One region of the Photobacterium sp. DNB22_13_2 genome, then DNA from elsewhere that is predicted to be linked to it. Evidence: riboswitches for the same ligand, from Rfam matches in the RefSeq annotation. Region 1 holds a riboswitch; each other region holds the start of a gene.
The links. A riboswitch is a leader RNA that binds a small molecule or an ion and turns the genes downstream of it on or off. The one in region 1 is predicted to bind lysine.
Positions count from the first base shown of each region.

Region 2: another riboswitch for lysine. It lies ahead of ACVA58_RS10700 (Na+/H+ antiporter NhaC family protein); the one in region 1 lies ahead of ACVA58_RS09400 (Na+/H+ antiporter NhaC family protein).
Region 3: another riboswitch for lysine. It lies ahead of lysC (lysine-sensitive aspartokinase 3); the one in region 1 lies ahead of ACVA58_RS09400 (Na+/H+ antiporter NhaC family protein).
Region 4: another riboswitch for lysine. It lies ahead of ACVA58_RS02510 (Na+/H+ antiporter NhaC family protein); the one in region 1 lies ahead of ACVA58_RS09400 (Na+/H+ antiporter NhaC family protein).

Region 1 is NZ_JBNNXU010000005.1:33,407-37,335, forward strand. It holds gene ACVA58_RS09395 (saccharopine dehydrogenase) at 1-628, opposite strand, end outside; gene ACVA58_RS09400 (Na+/H+ antiporter NhaC family protein) at 667-2,163, opposite strand; lysine riboswitch at 2,301-2,476, opposite strand; gene cspE (transcription antiterminator/RNA stability regulator CspE) at 2,902-3,111, opposite strand; partial or broken gene ACVA58_RS09410 (ROK family protein) at 3,391-3,627, opposite strand.
Region 2 is NZ_JBNNXU010000005.1:340,768-344,696, forward strand. It holds gene ACVA58_RS10695 (family 16 glycoside hydrolase) at 92-829, shown strand; gene ACVA58_RS10700 (Na+/H+ antiporter NhaC family protein) at 922-2,508, opposite strand; lysine riboswitch at 2,592-2,762, opposite strand; gene ACVA58_RS10705 (BCCT family transporter) at 2,948-3,929, shown strand, end outside.
Region 3 is NZ_JBNNXU010000013.1:6,189-10,117, reverse strand. It holds gene ACVA58_RS17845 (PglL family O-oligosaccharyltransferase) at 1-159, shown strand, start outside; gene ACVA58_RS17840 (pyridoxal-phosphate-dependent aminotransferase family protein) at 240-1,358, opposite strand; lysine riboswitch at 1,613-1,799, shown strand; gene lysC (lysine-sensitive aspartokinase 3) at 1,908-3,290, shown strand; gene metH (methionine synthase) at 3,387-3,929, opposite strand, start outside.
Region 4 is NZ_JBNNXU010000001.1:587,836-591,764, forward strand. It holds gene ACVA58_RS02505 (thymidine kinase) at 1-170, opposite strand, end outside; gene ACVA58_RS02510 (Na+/H+ antiporter NhaC family protein) at 353-1,948, opposite strand; lysine riboswitch at 2,048-2,231, opposite strand; gene ACVA58_RS02515 (H-NS family histone-like protein) at 2,602-2,997, shown strand; gene ACVA58_RS02520 (lytic murein transglycosylase) at 3,278-3,929, opposite strand, start outside.

The DNA of each region.
Region 1 (3,929 bases):
CCAACTCAGCAAACAAATCCAAAGCGCCACGGCCACAACGACCAAACTGACCGATAACCAACACTTTAGGTCTCTCAGATAAGGTAGCAACCTGCTCACCCAATGCCGCTAGATAATGCTCTCGATCCGGGTAGCTACTCACCGCACCAAACACATCTTTACACTGTAAATGATGGATATAACCAGACAAGCCAATTGCCGCGCCGACATAACCCGCCCAGTAACCGAAGGCACAGACACGCTTACCAAGCTCATCTTGCAGGAACTCCAAATCAAGGATCTGGCCGCCACCAGCATTGTAACGCGACAGGATCTGTACCGCTTCATCCTGCCCCTTAAAGGCATGGGCAAAATAAATGTGCTGATGCTTGAGGGCAAAATCGGCTTCTGCCAATTCTTTCAAGCCAAGGATAAAAGCGTGATCCGGCGCTTCGGTCCAACTATGCCCATCAGCCAGTTCACAACCGACATCAACATAGGCTTGGTCGGGAAAAATACGCGTTGTGCTGCGCTCCACAATCACTTGCGCACCAGCATCAATCAATGATTTGGCTCCTGTTGGTGTTAGTGCCGTTCTATGTTCACCAACTTTTACTTCATCTCTTAGCCAAAATAGTGTGTTCATCATCAATCCTTTATAAACAGATGTTTTTAAGCAACCGCTTCTTAAGCGGTAACAGGGCTTACTGAAGCCTGACGGCGCACCATCAAAACAATCAAAGCAATTTGCAATAATGCCGCCAACAGAATGGTGTACGGACTACGGGTGATCTCGGCGACCATAAAGCCAATACTGGCGGTCACTCCGGTCAAAATGGCATACGGGAACTGGGTACGGACATGGGAAACGTGATCACATCCGGTAGACATCGAACTTAAAATCGTCGTATCCGAAATAGGTGAAGAATGATCACCCAGCATGCCGCCACTCAATGCGGCACCGATACAAATCAGCGGATCGGCACCCAATGCACTGGCAACCGGTACGGCAATAGGGATCAAAATAGCAAAGGTGCCCCATGACGAACCTGTCGCAACCGAGATAAAGCTGCCGATAATGAAGATCATCGCTGGCAACAAAAATACCGGCAGACGGTCATTCATCACCTGACTAATATAATCTCCGGTTCCCAGAGACTTACAGATATCACCCAAGGTCCATGCCAATAGCAAGATAATCAAAATTAGCATGATCCGCTGCATTCCCGATACAAAAGTATTGAAGGCTGTCGAGGCGGTCATAGTTTTGGTGTAGGCGTAGTAGCCAATTGCCGTTACCGAGGCAATCAGATAGCTGGTTCCCAATGATGTACGGATCACCGGGCCATTAATGGTACCGTGCAGATGATAGTTGTAGGTAAACAAGGCAATCAGCGAGCTAAACAGTACCGTCAGGGGCAAGACTATCAGTGAAATTCGGCCAGATTTAACCTGCGGATCTTGCTCTGTTGATGCTTCACTCACCACCGCTTGTTGGCGAGCTTGATACTCCGCTTCAGCCATCGGGCCCCAATCTTTTTTCAGCACTGCATACACAGGCACACTGAACAGTGCTAGCAAGGCATATAGCTGATAAGGGATCACCTGCAAGAAGGTCGTGAAACCATCGACCGGTTGGCCCATATTATCGAAGGCATTTTCAATCAACCCTTGCGAATAGACCCCCCAGCTGATGATCGGGATCAGCACACACACCGGTGATGATGTCGAATCAATAATGAACGCCAACTTTTCTTTGCTCAATTTGAGCTTCTGGTAGATTGGCGCGAACATTGGGCCAAGGATCAACGAATTGCCTGAATCAGTAAAAAAGATACCGATCCCGGTTGCCCAAGTAGCTAACTGGGCTTTCAATGGCGATGACACATAACGGGTAGCCATGGACGAAAACGCCGCCATACCGCCACTTTGTTCAACCAGATAAATGAAACCTGAAATGATAGTAATAACAATAATGATCTGTGCGTTGCTGCCCGAAGCGAGCTGAGTAAACGGCCCATCAGACAGGAACATCAGCGCAGTATCGACCGGGTGACCCTTGGTTAAGATCAGCATGCCACTGATCACTGCAACTCCCAGAGCCAAAACAACATGCCGAGTGGTAAAGGCGAGTATCAATGCCAACACCGCGGGTACGATGGACAACAATCCGTAATCAGCCATTCGTAGACTTCTCCTAAAAAACAACAAGGTATTTATTACCCAAAATGACTTGGGATTCAGAGGAGGGGCGTATAGGAACACGCGAGCAGACAAAGGCTGTACGAAATCGGTAGGCGAACTTACCTGTTCGATGACAAAATTGCTGTAGCTCCCCATCCAGACGGGCCTGGATGACAGTGCTGTTCCTATTAAGAACAACCCCAGCAGTATGGCTGACATCCTCTACTGCTTCGGCATTGGCTCCTTTCGTTTAGCTTCTCTGGTTGTCGACCTTCACTAAACTACTGTTAGGCAATGCGCCTCTACTAACAAGCGAGACTGAATAATTTCTCGCTCTACATTGAATAAAACACAAATCTGGCCAAACCAAACTGAATTGACCACACAACGTGATAAAGATCACGAAATTTATTTTTTAAAACATTAATTTAACATCATCATATACTAGAAAATCATCAGGCTGCAGGGTAAACCACCACAGCGTTCAAAATTCCCACCATTGTGATAATTAGAGATCAGGGCCAATTGAGAGTCGAGAGATGAATGTTTAACTAGGTTTGAACAGAGGTATGACTAGAGATGATTTAGAACAAGCGGTGATTGCATATTTACGCAACTAAGAGAAAGCAGGAGGTAAAGAGAAAGAGAAAGAGAAAGAGAAGATAAAAACAGATCACATATGACAGATATAAAAAATGCCGGCCTAAGCCAGCATTTTATCACAAAGTAAGTTTCGACTTACAGAGCTACAACGTTTGCAGCTTGTGGGCCTTTTTGACCTTGTTCTACGTCAAAAGAAACCTTTTGACCTTCAGCAAGAGTCTTGAAGCCTTCAGAAGCGATAGCGCGGAAGTGTACGAATACATCAGCACCGCCGTTTTCTTGAGTGATGAAACCGAAACCTTTCTCTTCGTTGAACCACTTAACGATACCAGTTGACTTAGACATGGACTGCCCCTTATAAATTCATTAATAAACTAATCGCAATATGCGATATGATAGGTTAGTGAATTATTTAATGTTACGTTCAATCTAAGGGAAACAGTGAGATACAGTACGATAACGTATAAGTAGCTAAAGGTTTAACTTGTACTTGATGTTGCATTGAATAACTCTTTGTTCTAAAGAACGAGAGGGATATTAACAGCTGGGCGCTTTATGTACAGCATTATTTTTAAAAAAATGAATTTTTTTTCCTAAACCAAGGTCAATAATGCCAAAACGGCTTTAACTAGCTTGGCTACCAACCTTCACTGCACCGTATATCCCGCAGTCATCACCCAATTTAGCGGGTAACACCGGCGTGTTGCATTTACCTCCGAATACATAACTCGACAAAACGTTTGGTAAATCATCAAAAATGCGGCTTTGTTTTGATAGCCCCCCACCAATCACTATCATATCAGGGTCAATAAGATTAATGATGCTAGCCAATGCGCGCGCTAACTGATCGATATAAAGCTGGTAAAAGCTGGTGCAATCCGCTCTATGGTCAACGGCCTACATCACCGTCCCCATACCAGCCATCATCCAGATACCAGTTTTTGATTTTCTCAAGATAATGTTGCTCCAACGTGATATCAACCAAGTCAGTGCGTCCAGCCCTCCCCAATATGTCTCTGAGATGGGTTCTGTTCCCTGAATAAGCAACTCTCGGATCAAAGGCCAGTATTCTAATTCACCACCACCCAGTATTAGCGGAATAACGCCCCAGAGCGGCCTTGCACACCTTCAAGTGACCTCGCTACCTTATCGAAGCGCACCGC
Region 2 (3,929 bases), 310 kb from region 1:
TTTTCATCACAGAGAATGTTGTCTTATTTTTGAGCAGGGGATGAATTTCTTTTCAGCTAACTTGAAATAAACATCCTGCTAGGTAACCGTAATGAACAGACAGAAAAGTTTGATCAAACCAATTGGTAATTGGGTAATCACGTTATGCATTGGGCTGTTTTCGTCGATTGTGTCGGCATTGGACTTTGAACATTTTCCGTTGGACACCTTGGATAATACGGTAGCCAAAGGTGTTAAGGCCGAAGTGGTTGAGTACCATGGCCAAAAAGGAATACATGTGTCGGTGTCACCGGAGCATAAATCGCAGGCACAAGGGGGCTGCGACAATTGTACCTACCTTGCTTTGCAGACGCTTTCGTTCCGTGACGGTACGATTGAGCTATTGATGGCGGGTGAGCCACAACAGCAAGCCTCTGAGACGGCAAATGGCGAGTCAGCCAACGGTTTTGTCGGTATTGTCTTTCGGGTCAGTGAAGATAAATCAAAGTACGAAGGGGTTTACTTACGTCCAGTTAATGCGATGTCGGAAGATGAAGCGCAGCGAGAGTTAACGATTCAGTATTTTTCTTATCCCGACCATTCTGGGGATGTGCTGAGAGAAAGCGCTCCGGGCCAGTATGAAACAGCTGCGAAGATACGCCCCGGCCAGTGGTTTAAATTAACGGCTGAAATAAATAACAACCAAGCGATTTTTTATATCGATGGTGAAAAAGTGTTGGTGGTTGAGCGCTTGTTCCACGGCTCAGAGCACAAAGGGGTCATCGGATTGATTACCCAGCCTGGGAATGATGCCTATTTTTCTGATCTGCAAATCAAGCACAGCCAGTAGCTAGCTGGTGGATGGTCATAAAAAAAGAGCAAGGCCATCAAATGGCCTTGCTCTTTTTGGATGAGCGTCTCGTCCTAAAATTCGTTGACGGTTTAACTTGTTACAGGCTCGGCAGCCATAACAGGCTTGCTCTTGCGAACCGCAAAGGCACAGAAGGCCAGGAACCAAAGACCACTTACAGCAACACCCGCCCAAGCAGAATGAGTGTAACCGATAGCGAGGTAACCCAGTAGGGCACCGAAAGCAACCGAACATGCGTACGGTAGCTGGGTCATAACATGGTCCATATGGTGACAGCCGGCACCGGTCGCCGACAGGATACTGGTGCTTGAAATTGGCGAACTGTGATCCCCAAATACTGCGCCAGCCAATACAGCGGATAGCATAGGAAGCAGTAGTGCAATGTCACTGGCTGCAGCAATATCACCGGCTAGCGGTAACATGATCCCGAAGGTGCCCCAGCTGGTGCCGGTAGCAAACGCCATTGCACAAGACAGTAGGAAGACAACCGCTGGAAGCAGCTCAACAGGCAGGTTGCCGTTTGACATTGAAGCGAGGTAAATACCGGTTTGCATGTCACGGACAACGGCACCAATAGTCCAAGCAAAGAACAGGATGATGATCGCTGGCATCATAGCAGAAATACCCTGTGGTGCCGCTTTCATCCAGCTGTCCGTACCCAACTTCAGGCGAAGAGCCAGTGTAATAGAAACCACTAGGCTACAAATCGCACCGTATACCAGTGAGGAGCCCACATCAGTGTTCTCGAATGAGCCAATTACGCTGAAGGCTTCGCTTTTGGCAGCAAGTACATCTGCGCCCGATTGCACCATGAAAAAGACTGTCGCCATCGTCAGGGTCAGGATAGGCAATACCATGTCGATCATGCCGCCTTTGGCTGATTCTGGTACTTCAACCTCCAAACCAGCAGGTTTGCCCTTGGATTCATCCCATAGCTTGCCTTCCAGTGCCCATTTCTCATGCTTGCGCATTGGGCCGATATCAAGTTGGAAGGCAATAACACACAGCACCATGACCAAAGTGAATACCGCATACAGGTTCATTGGCATCATCTCGACAAAGGCCGAGATCGGGCTCTGATCCGTCACACCGTGAGCCATCATGATGCCGCCAACTAGGGCGATGATATAGGCACCCCATGACGAGATCGGCATTAGCACACACACTGGTGCTGCGGTTGAATCAAGCAAGTAGGCCAATTTGGCACGTGAGATATTGAAACGGTCGGTGACTGGGCGACAGATGGCACCCACAGACAGGCTGTGGAAGAAGTCATCAATAAAGAAGATGAAGACCATCAAACCGGTTAGGGACTTGGCACTGCGGCGATCTTTACAGCGTACCGCTGCCCAGTCGGCGAACGCTTGGGTTGCACCTGATACACTCATCAAGCTGATAAGCGCACCAAGCAGTAACATGAAGATGATCATGTTGACGTTGTCACCGTTCATTGCGCCATCAACCCAGACAATCGCCAGGACTTTTTCAACCAAGTACTGCAAAGATTCTAATGGTGAATATTGGTTTAGCATCATGGCACCGGCAAAGATACCGGATCCAAGGGAAAGCAAAACCCGCCTAGTAGTAACGGCAAGGATAACAGCCAGCATGGCAGGGACAACGGACAATAGAGAGTCCGAAAAATCTACAAGGTTCATGATCTCATCACACCTACAACTTAAAGGTGGAGATCTACCGAAAGGAAGTGTAACTAAGACGAAGATAGGTATGACTTGTTACCCCCTCAGGTAGCGCTCCATAGGTAAATACTATGGCAGTTCTATGCCTATTCGACACAGACCCAGCGACTGAGTTGATAGCTGCAGTCACTTCGGCGCTGACTCCTTTCTCCGGCTTCACAGGTATCACCCTCTGCTCGGTTACTTTTAGGCAGCGCGCCTCTACTGATTTAGGGAATATCACCGTTAATCCTACTGGTTTTTGGTGATAAGTCTAACATTATATACGGCTGAATAATTATGTCAGCTAATAATCAGCTTTTTTCATCGTGTTCATTAGAATGTTGGTTTGTACAGTTGCCCCCTTTTCTTGATTATCCCACTTACCCACTATGGGATTTTATTTTAAGGAGCTCACGTGTTTTCTCGTAAACACTTTGAATTGATCGACAAGCCGACGTTCTTCGGGGCGTTGGGTATGTTGATCTCGGTTGTGGTGCCCTTGCTGCTGTTTCCAGTGCAAGGTGCCGAATGGATTGCCATCGCCAAAACTTTTATGACCGACAAGCTCGGTTTCCTTTATTTGTCGCTCGGTGTCGCTGCATTTTTCTTTATGATTTACATCGTTTTTTCTGACATTGGCCAAATCAAGTTGGGGGACCCTGATGAAAAGCCTGAATTTACCACGGCTTCCTGGGCAGCGATGCTGTTCTGTGGTGGTATCGGTGCCAGTATCCTGTACTGGGGAACGATAGAGTGGGCTTATTATTACCAAGCCCCTCCGTTCCAGCTTGAGCCGGGGAGTGAAGAGGCGGTTCGCTGGGCCGCAACTTATGGTTTGTTTCACTGGGGACCGATTGCTTGGTCTATCTACTTAGTACCGGCCCTGCCGATTGCGTACTTCTTTTATGTTCGTAAGCAGCCAGTGCTAAAAGTATCGGCGGCGTTGATGCCGGTGATTGGTGAAGCCCGCAGCTATGGCTGGTTGGGCAAGGTCATTGATGTGCTGTTTATCTTTGGTCTTCTCGGTGGTGGTGCGACAACGCTTGGCCTTGCCGCTCCCTTGATCACCGAAGGTGCTCACTATCTCTTTGGCGTACCAAAAGACACTGTGACCCAGATTATTGTGTTGATGCTCTGTACTGCGATCTTTGCGTACTCGGCCTACGCCGGGATGGAAAAAGGGATCAAGTTCCTCAGTAATATCAACTTTTGGGGCGCGCTTGGCTTATTGGCCTTTGTGTTGATCTCTGGTCCCACCATTTTCATGCTGGAAACCGGGCTTGATTCACTGGGCCGTATGTTGTCGAACTTCTTTGTAATGGCGACATGGGCTGAACCGTTCGGCGGCTATGGCTCTTTTGAAAATACCCATTTCCCACAGGACTGGACCATTTTCT
Region 3 (3,929 bases), on a different contig from region 1:
ATCGCGCTATACCAGAACCTGATTGCCGCCTACAACCAACTCGGTAAGCAAGAGCAAGCCGCCCAAATTCTGGATGAAGCCCAATACCTATATCCGGGACATGCGTTTTTAACGGAAACGGACTTGCCCGCTAAGGTAGGAGAAAGTGAAACGCCATGATCCCTATCGGGTGACACCAAAACGAAAAAAGAGCTACCAATGGTAGCTCTTTTTGCTAATTAAACCGTAGCAGCTTAGATTCACTTCAACGTGGTTTCCAGTGCCCGTAGGCACAATGCTACGTTTTCACTGCGAGCGGCATAGCCCATTAAGCCAATACGCCACGCTTTGCCAGCAAGCGCACCAAGGCCAGCTCCAATTTCCAAGTTATAGCGTTCCAGCAAGGTCTTCCTTACCTCTGCATCATCAATGCCATCAGGAATGTATACCGCATTGAGTTGTGGCAAGCGATGGGCTTCGTCAACCACAAACTTAACCCCTAATTGCTCTAGGCCTTCACGCAATTCCAGGTGGGCATCTTTATGGCGCTGCCAGGCATTTTCCAAGCCTTCACTTTGCAATAAGACCAAAGCTTCATGCAGTGCATACAGGCTATTAACTGGTGCGGTATGGTGATAGCTTCGTTTACCTTCACCACTCCAGTAACCCAGTACCAAGCTCTGATCCAAAAACCAGCTTTGGACCGGTGCCTGGCGGCTCTGGATTTTAGCGACCGCTTTTTCAGAAAACGTCAGTGGTGACAAGCCCGGAACACAAGACAGGCACTTCTGGCTACCGGAATACACCGCATCGAGTTGCCATTCATCCACCAGCAAGGGCACGCCACCGAGCGATGTCACGGCATCGACAATCGTCAGGCAGTCATGCTCGCGAGCCAACTTGGCAATCGCCTGTGCATCGCTCAGCGCGCCAGTTGAGGTCTCGGCATGAACAAAGGCCACTATTTTGGCATCTGGGTGGCTATCGAGCGTTTGAGCAACCAAGGCAGGGTCTACCGGCTCTCCCCAGTTGTTATCGACCATGACAGCAACCCCACCGCAGCGCTCGACATTCTCACGCATCCGATCACCAAAGACGCCATTGCGGCAGACAATCACCTTGTCACCCGGCTCAACCAAATTGACAAAGCAGGCTTCCATACCGGCACTACCTGGCGCAGAAACCGCTATGGTAAAGGTATTTTGAGTCTGGAAAGCATATTGCAGTAGTTGCTTGAGCTCATCCATCATTCCGATAAATAATGGGTCGAGGTGACCAATGGTTGGACGGCTCAGAGCTTGTAGCACCTGCGGGTAAATATCCGATGGGCCGGGTCCCATAAGGGTACGCTGTGGTGGATAGAAACTACCTATTGTCATTTTTATTTTCCTCCCTGGCGGTAAGCGTGGCATTTAACTCGTTATTGTAAGGTACTGATTGACTATATCAGTATTAGGCTAATTATGCTTATACCAAATCACACCCCCTTGTAGCACACCACTCCCCGTGAATTTTGTGACAATTTTTTGCAATTTTTATGCATATTTTATTTCTATACAATTGACAACCGACTAGGAAATCCGGTTCAATATAGATCGTTTTTTGTTCATCCTGAGAAAAGGTTTTCTCAGGTGAAGACAGAAGAGGAGCGTTACCCAGGTATCTAGATTGCGGGGCCCCACCCCGAAGCAGTCTTGAGAGGGGGAGTAACGCCGAGATACGACATGACAGGGGGCATGGAGTATCGGCTACGAAGGTTGAATCCTTCTGGCTGTCATCTATTCACCATGGTAATGAATAGATGGGGAGCTTCTGGTTGTGTACCGGTTTACATCTTACCTTTTTGCTCTCCTGACTTTTTTGTCGGGACTACCATCCCGAGCCCCCTGTGAATTGCGTTTTGACTTTTTATTACTGGGAGACTCGTTGTGAGCTTTGTCGAAAATAACTTTACTGTTCCTCCACCGATAACCGTAGCGAAATTTGGCGGTACTAGCGTAGCCGATCATGCCGCCATGAGCCGAAGTGCCACGATCATCAAGGATAACCCTGCAGCCAAAGTAGTGTTGATCAGTGCCTGTTCCGGTGTCACCAACCTGTTAGTTGAACTTGCAAATGGAATTGCCGATAACGAGCAGCGCTCCCAACGGCTACAGCAGTTAAAATCGATACACCAAAACATTATCGACAAATTGGCCAACCCTGAAGCCGTTGCTGACCACATAGAACAATTAATCAATACCGTGGCAAGTCTCGCACAGCAGGCCGCCGATACCCCTTCGACCAAATTGACCGATCACTTGGTTGCCCATGGCGAGTTGTTGTCGACCCACCTGTTTAGCCAAATTCTCAACGAAATGGGGGCTCCAGCCCAGCGTTTCGATATTCGCTCTGTGATGCGTACCGACAGCCAATACGGCAAAGCTATTCCGCACATCGAAACTATCCGCGAACTTGCAGATTCGCAGCTGCAGCCACTGCTAGCTGGCGATACCATTATCGTTTCCCAAGGCTTCATCGGCTCAAGCCGCGAAGGCGAAACCACCACATTAGGCCGTGGTGGCAGCGATTACAGTGCTGCTTTGGTTGCCGAGGCTATCAGTGCGGAAACCCTAGAGATATGGACCGATGTACCGGGCATGTACTCTACTGACCCGCGTATCACTGCCAATGCCAAACCGATCAGTGAGATTAGCTTTAGCGAAGCATCTGAAATGGCCAATTTTGGAGCGAAGATCCTCCATCCATCGACCTTGCTACCAGCGGTCCGCCAGCAGATCCCTGTCTTCATCGGTTCATCCAAAGCCCCTGAACAAGGTGGCACCTGGATCCGTCAGCAAGTCAGCGAGCCACCAAAATTCAGAGCTCTGGCATTGCGCTGCAATCAGACCATGGTCACCCTGACCAGCCTAAACATGTTCCATGCTTACGGATTTCTATCTGAAGTTTTCCGTATTTTGGCCGAACACAAAATCTCAGTCGACTTGATCACGACCTCGGAAGTCAGTGTTTCATTAACTCTGGATCAAACCGATACCGGTGGTGGTGCACCAAGCCTGCCAGCCGCTGCGATGGAGCAACTGAGTAAGCTGTGTAGTGTGGAAGTCGAGCAAGATCTTTGCTTAGTCGCATTGATCGGTAACGAGCTAGGCGAAGCACCAGGGGCTGCAACCCAAGTGTTTAGCCGACTGGAGCAATACAGTCCACGCATGATCTGTTTTGGCGCCAGCACCCACAACCTGTGTTTCCTGGTCAAAACCGAAGAGTCGCGCGAAGTAGTCAAGGTATTGCATCACGGCCTGTTCGAATAATCGATATCGGAATAGAAGATAAGAAAAAGGCGCCCAGTGAGCGCCTTTTTTGTCTTTGGTGACCCGCTCAGAACGAGGCGAGGCTATTAACTAGAACTAGTTATTCAAGTTCGGGCCCAGCCATTTTTCGGCCTCGATAAGATCCCAGCCTTTACGATCAGCATAGCTGTCACGTTGATCATTCTGGATCTGGGCGATCGCAAAGTAGCGTGAATCGGGGTGGGAGAAATACCAACCCGATACCGACGCTCCTGGCCACATGGCGTAGCTGGTTGTCAGTGACATATCGATCGTCTCTTCGACCTTCAATAACTCCCACAAGCTACCCTTTTCGGTATGCTCCGGACAGGCCGGATAACCCGGAGCCGGTCGGATTCCCTGGTATTTCTCACGGATCAGATCATCATTGGACAAATCCTCATCCTGCGAATATCCCCAAATATCCTTACGCACCTGCTCATGCAGATATTCGGCAAAAGCTTCAGCCAAGCGATCGGCAACCGCCTGGATCATAATCGCGTTATAGTCATCACCTGCCGCTTTATAAGCATCGGCCAACTCACGCTCACCAATCCCACCCGTTACTGCAAAGGCGCCAATCCAATCCGCTTTACCGCTCTCTTTCGGTGCAATGTAATC
Region 4 (3,929 bases), on a different contig from region 1:
TCTTGCAAACCAATCCGAGAGCTGACCATGCCTTTGCCATAACGATCATCAATTGCCGCAGTAAAAATCACTGGCGTCATTCCCCGCTCGCGATAATTAAATGATGACTGTAATAATGTTGTCGACTTACCCGCATTCATTGCCGAATAATAGAAATACATCTGGGCCATTAAGCTTCCCTAATAATACGATTGGTGCGTGAAAAAACAGCCGAGATGCTACAGAAAAGCCTTTCAGATTGAAAGGAGCAAGCTCAACTTCTTTGTAACTGGATATCGGAAAATCTCTCATCTGACTGAAATAAAAAAAGCCTGTATCAAATACAGGCTTTTTTCATATTCAACCGTCAGTCTTAAGCGTTAGCCGCTGCTTCCTGAGGACGGCGAGATAGCCACGATAGGCAGGCACAAGCGACGATGAAAGCAATGGTTGCCGTCATGAACGACACAGCCAGAGAGCTTGTGAAGCCAAGCACCAAGAAACCGATGGTTGATACTACGGCCATCGACAATGCGTAAGGTAGCTGAGTTGATACGTGATCGATGTGGTGGCAGCGTGCACCCGTTGACGACAGAATCGTGGTGTCAGAGATAGGCGAACAGTGGTCACCAAATACCGAACCCGCCAATACTGCACCTAGCATTGGAAGCATCAGCATGATATCCGTCGCGGCAGCCAGATCACCCGCGATTGGCAGCATAATACCGAATGTACCCCATGAAGTACCGGTTGAGAACGCCATCACGCCAGCCAGCAAGAACAAGATAGCTGGTAGCAACATTGGACTAATATTACCTTCCACCATCGTCGACAGGTATTTGCCTGTTGCCATATCGCTGATCACGTTGCCGATGCTCCATGCAAACAGCAAGATCAAAATCGCTCCGAACATCGACTTAGCACCGATCCATAACGTAGAAGACACGTCAGCCATCGGAATGCGTTGGCGGATTACAGGAATTAGCGCAGCAATAAAACCGACCAAACCACCGTATACCAGAGACATGCCTACATCTGTGTTCTCAAAAGCACCCAGCACGCTAAATGCGAGACCATCAGCAGCCAGAGCTTGGTAACCGGTAAAGATCATAAAGAAGAACGTCGCCACAATCAGGGTCACGATCGGCATAATAAGATCAGCAACACGACCATTTTTGCTTTCTTCGATTTCAAGTTCGTCATTCAGATCTTTGGCACGGCTGTCACTATCGCCCTCGTCAAAGCCGCGGCAGTGACTGGCTTCCAGTTCGTGCTTTTTCATTGGGCCAACATCAATTTGGAACCAAGCCACCACGAAGACCATCAGCAATGCAAAAACTGCATAGAAATTCATTGGTGCCAACTGTACGAATGCACCCAGCGGAGTATATTCCGTCACACCATGTGATGCCAAAATACCGCCAATCAAGGTAATAATGTAGGCACCCCAGCTAGAAGCAGGCATTAGTACACACATTGGTGCTGCTGTTGAATCAAGGATATATGCTAATTTGGCACGGGACACATAAAAGCGATCTGTCACTGGGCGCGAGATCGAACCGACAGCCAAGCTGTTGAAGTAGTCATCAACAAAAATAAACACCCCCAAGAAAGCAGCCAGCAGTTTAGCGCCACGCTTACTCTTAATTTTGGTTTGTGCCCATTCTGCAAATGCACGGGTACCGCCAGAAAGTGTCAGCAATGCTGTGGTCATACCCAGCAAAATAAGGAAGGCGACGATACTCATGTTCCAGCTGTTAATGGCGCCGTCTTCAATAAACAGCCCTTTAACCGTGGTACCAATATAGCTTGCGGTGCCGCCGACAGAGAAATCAGTCAGCAGGAATGCGCCCAGAAGGACACCTACACCCAAAGAAACTAAAACGCGTCGTGTAAGGATTGCCAAGCCCAATGCAACCAAAGGTGGCAACAATGATATGGCGGAATGGGAAAAATCTACAATATTCATGATCTCGACTACAACCGATCCTGGTTGGAGATCTACTGTTTTACACGACATCTTGTCGTGTATAGAAGAGCATAAGGAAGGGTACTACCCCTAATCCGACTCCACAGTAGCGCTCCATAGTTAATGTAATTATATACTATGGCAGTGTTGCCCCTATTCGGTGACAACCCCAGCAAGCTGGCTTGATAGTCCGAGCTTACTTCGGCAACGGCTCCTTTCGTAAATCCTCATCGGTATCACCCTACGATTTACTACTAATAGACGATGCGCCTCTACCCTTAGTCTAGGTCTGGTCAATTCTACGGAATAGACATTCAAATGCAACCAGTTAACGTGAAAAAAATGACACAAATAGTGAATAGTCTTGCCACAAAGGACAATAATCAGACAGTTGAAAGCGCTTTTTTATACTTAACACATATGAAATTGATGGCAATTATTTAACCGTCTGTGTTGATTGTGGATAAGAATATTTACTCATCTCGACCATTACATTCTATTACAAATGAGAAATGAACCCAGTAAATTGCAAAAAAATAAATATACCCTTCATTTTTTAATTGGCATCGCCGTATTAAAAGTATTATTATTGCAATTATTGAATTGTCACTGCTATTATTAATTTATAGTTTTAGGCCTACAGGAAATAAAAAATGTCTGATGCAATGAAAGCGCTACTTAACCTTCGCAGCCTTCGCGCTCTTTCTCGTGAATATTCTCTTGAACAACTACAGGAAGCGCTAGAAAAACTTCAAACTGTTGTTACTGAGCGTGAAGAGTCTGAAGCTGAAGAAGTCGCTAAAGAAAAAGAACGTACAGAAAAACTAGCTCAGTACCGTGAAATGCTTCTTGCTGACGGTATTGACCCAGAAGAGCTTCTAGCAACTCTTAATAAAGCACCAAAAGCGAAACGCGCACAGCGTCCAGCTAAATACCGCTTCATCGATGAAAACGGTGATGAGAAGACTTGGACTGGCCAAGGCCGTACACCAAGCGCTCTGAAAAAAGCACTTGATGATGGTAAGTCTCTAGAAGAATTTGAAATCTAATAAATCAAATTACCTACGAACATCTATAAAAACCCGACTTTTGTCGGGTTTTTTATTACCTGTGAAAAATCACCATAAAACAATGTAAGCGCATGATTTATATGTTAAAAATGCAAACTCAAGCATGTGATAACAACACGATTAGTTTGAAAGCCATAGGATAGCTAATAATTAACCGTTGGTTTTAAACCATCATCACAGGTTATAGGATGAATCTTCACTTGCCTCAAAGCATAAAAAGCCAGACCTTTTGGTCTGGCTTATTTGTCATATTATGACATTACCTGATTTGATCGGCTAAATGACTTACCGCCAAAGCGAAATAGTGTGACCGGTTCCACTTAAGTAAAGATTGGTAATTACCGTAGATTAAGTAGGCTCGACCATGTTTATCATCCGGTTGAATAAGCCACGCTTCAATATCAACACTCGGTAGTGCCTGACCATTAAAGCGACGAACGCCTAATCGTTGCCAATCCGTTAAGCTTTTGGCTTTGCTCTTTTCAACCCCCATCAGCGAAGCATCGATAGAAGCGGGTAATGAAACTTGTCGGCCCCAGGTATATTGATCATCCCAGCCCGCTTTTTTTAAATAATTCGCGGCAGAGGCAAAAACATCAGCCTCTGTCTGCCAGATATCAATCTTTCCGTCATTATTGCCATCAACTGCATAAGACAAAAATGACGTCGGCATAAACTGAGGTTGCCCCATCGCGCCCGCCCAAGAGCCTTTCATCTCTTCAGGGCTAATATGGCCCGCATCCAATATTTCCAGCGCCGCCATTACCTGCCCGCGGAAAAAAGCTTCACGGCGGCCTTCATAAGCCATGGTCGATAAAGCCTCAACCACATTATAATTCCCCATCAGACGACCGAAATTACTTTCGACCCCCCATAAGGCAACTATAAAGCGAGGCTGTACACCATATTGC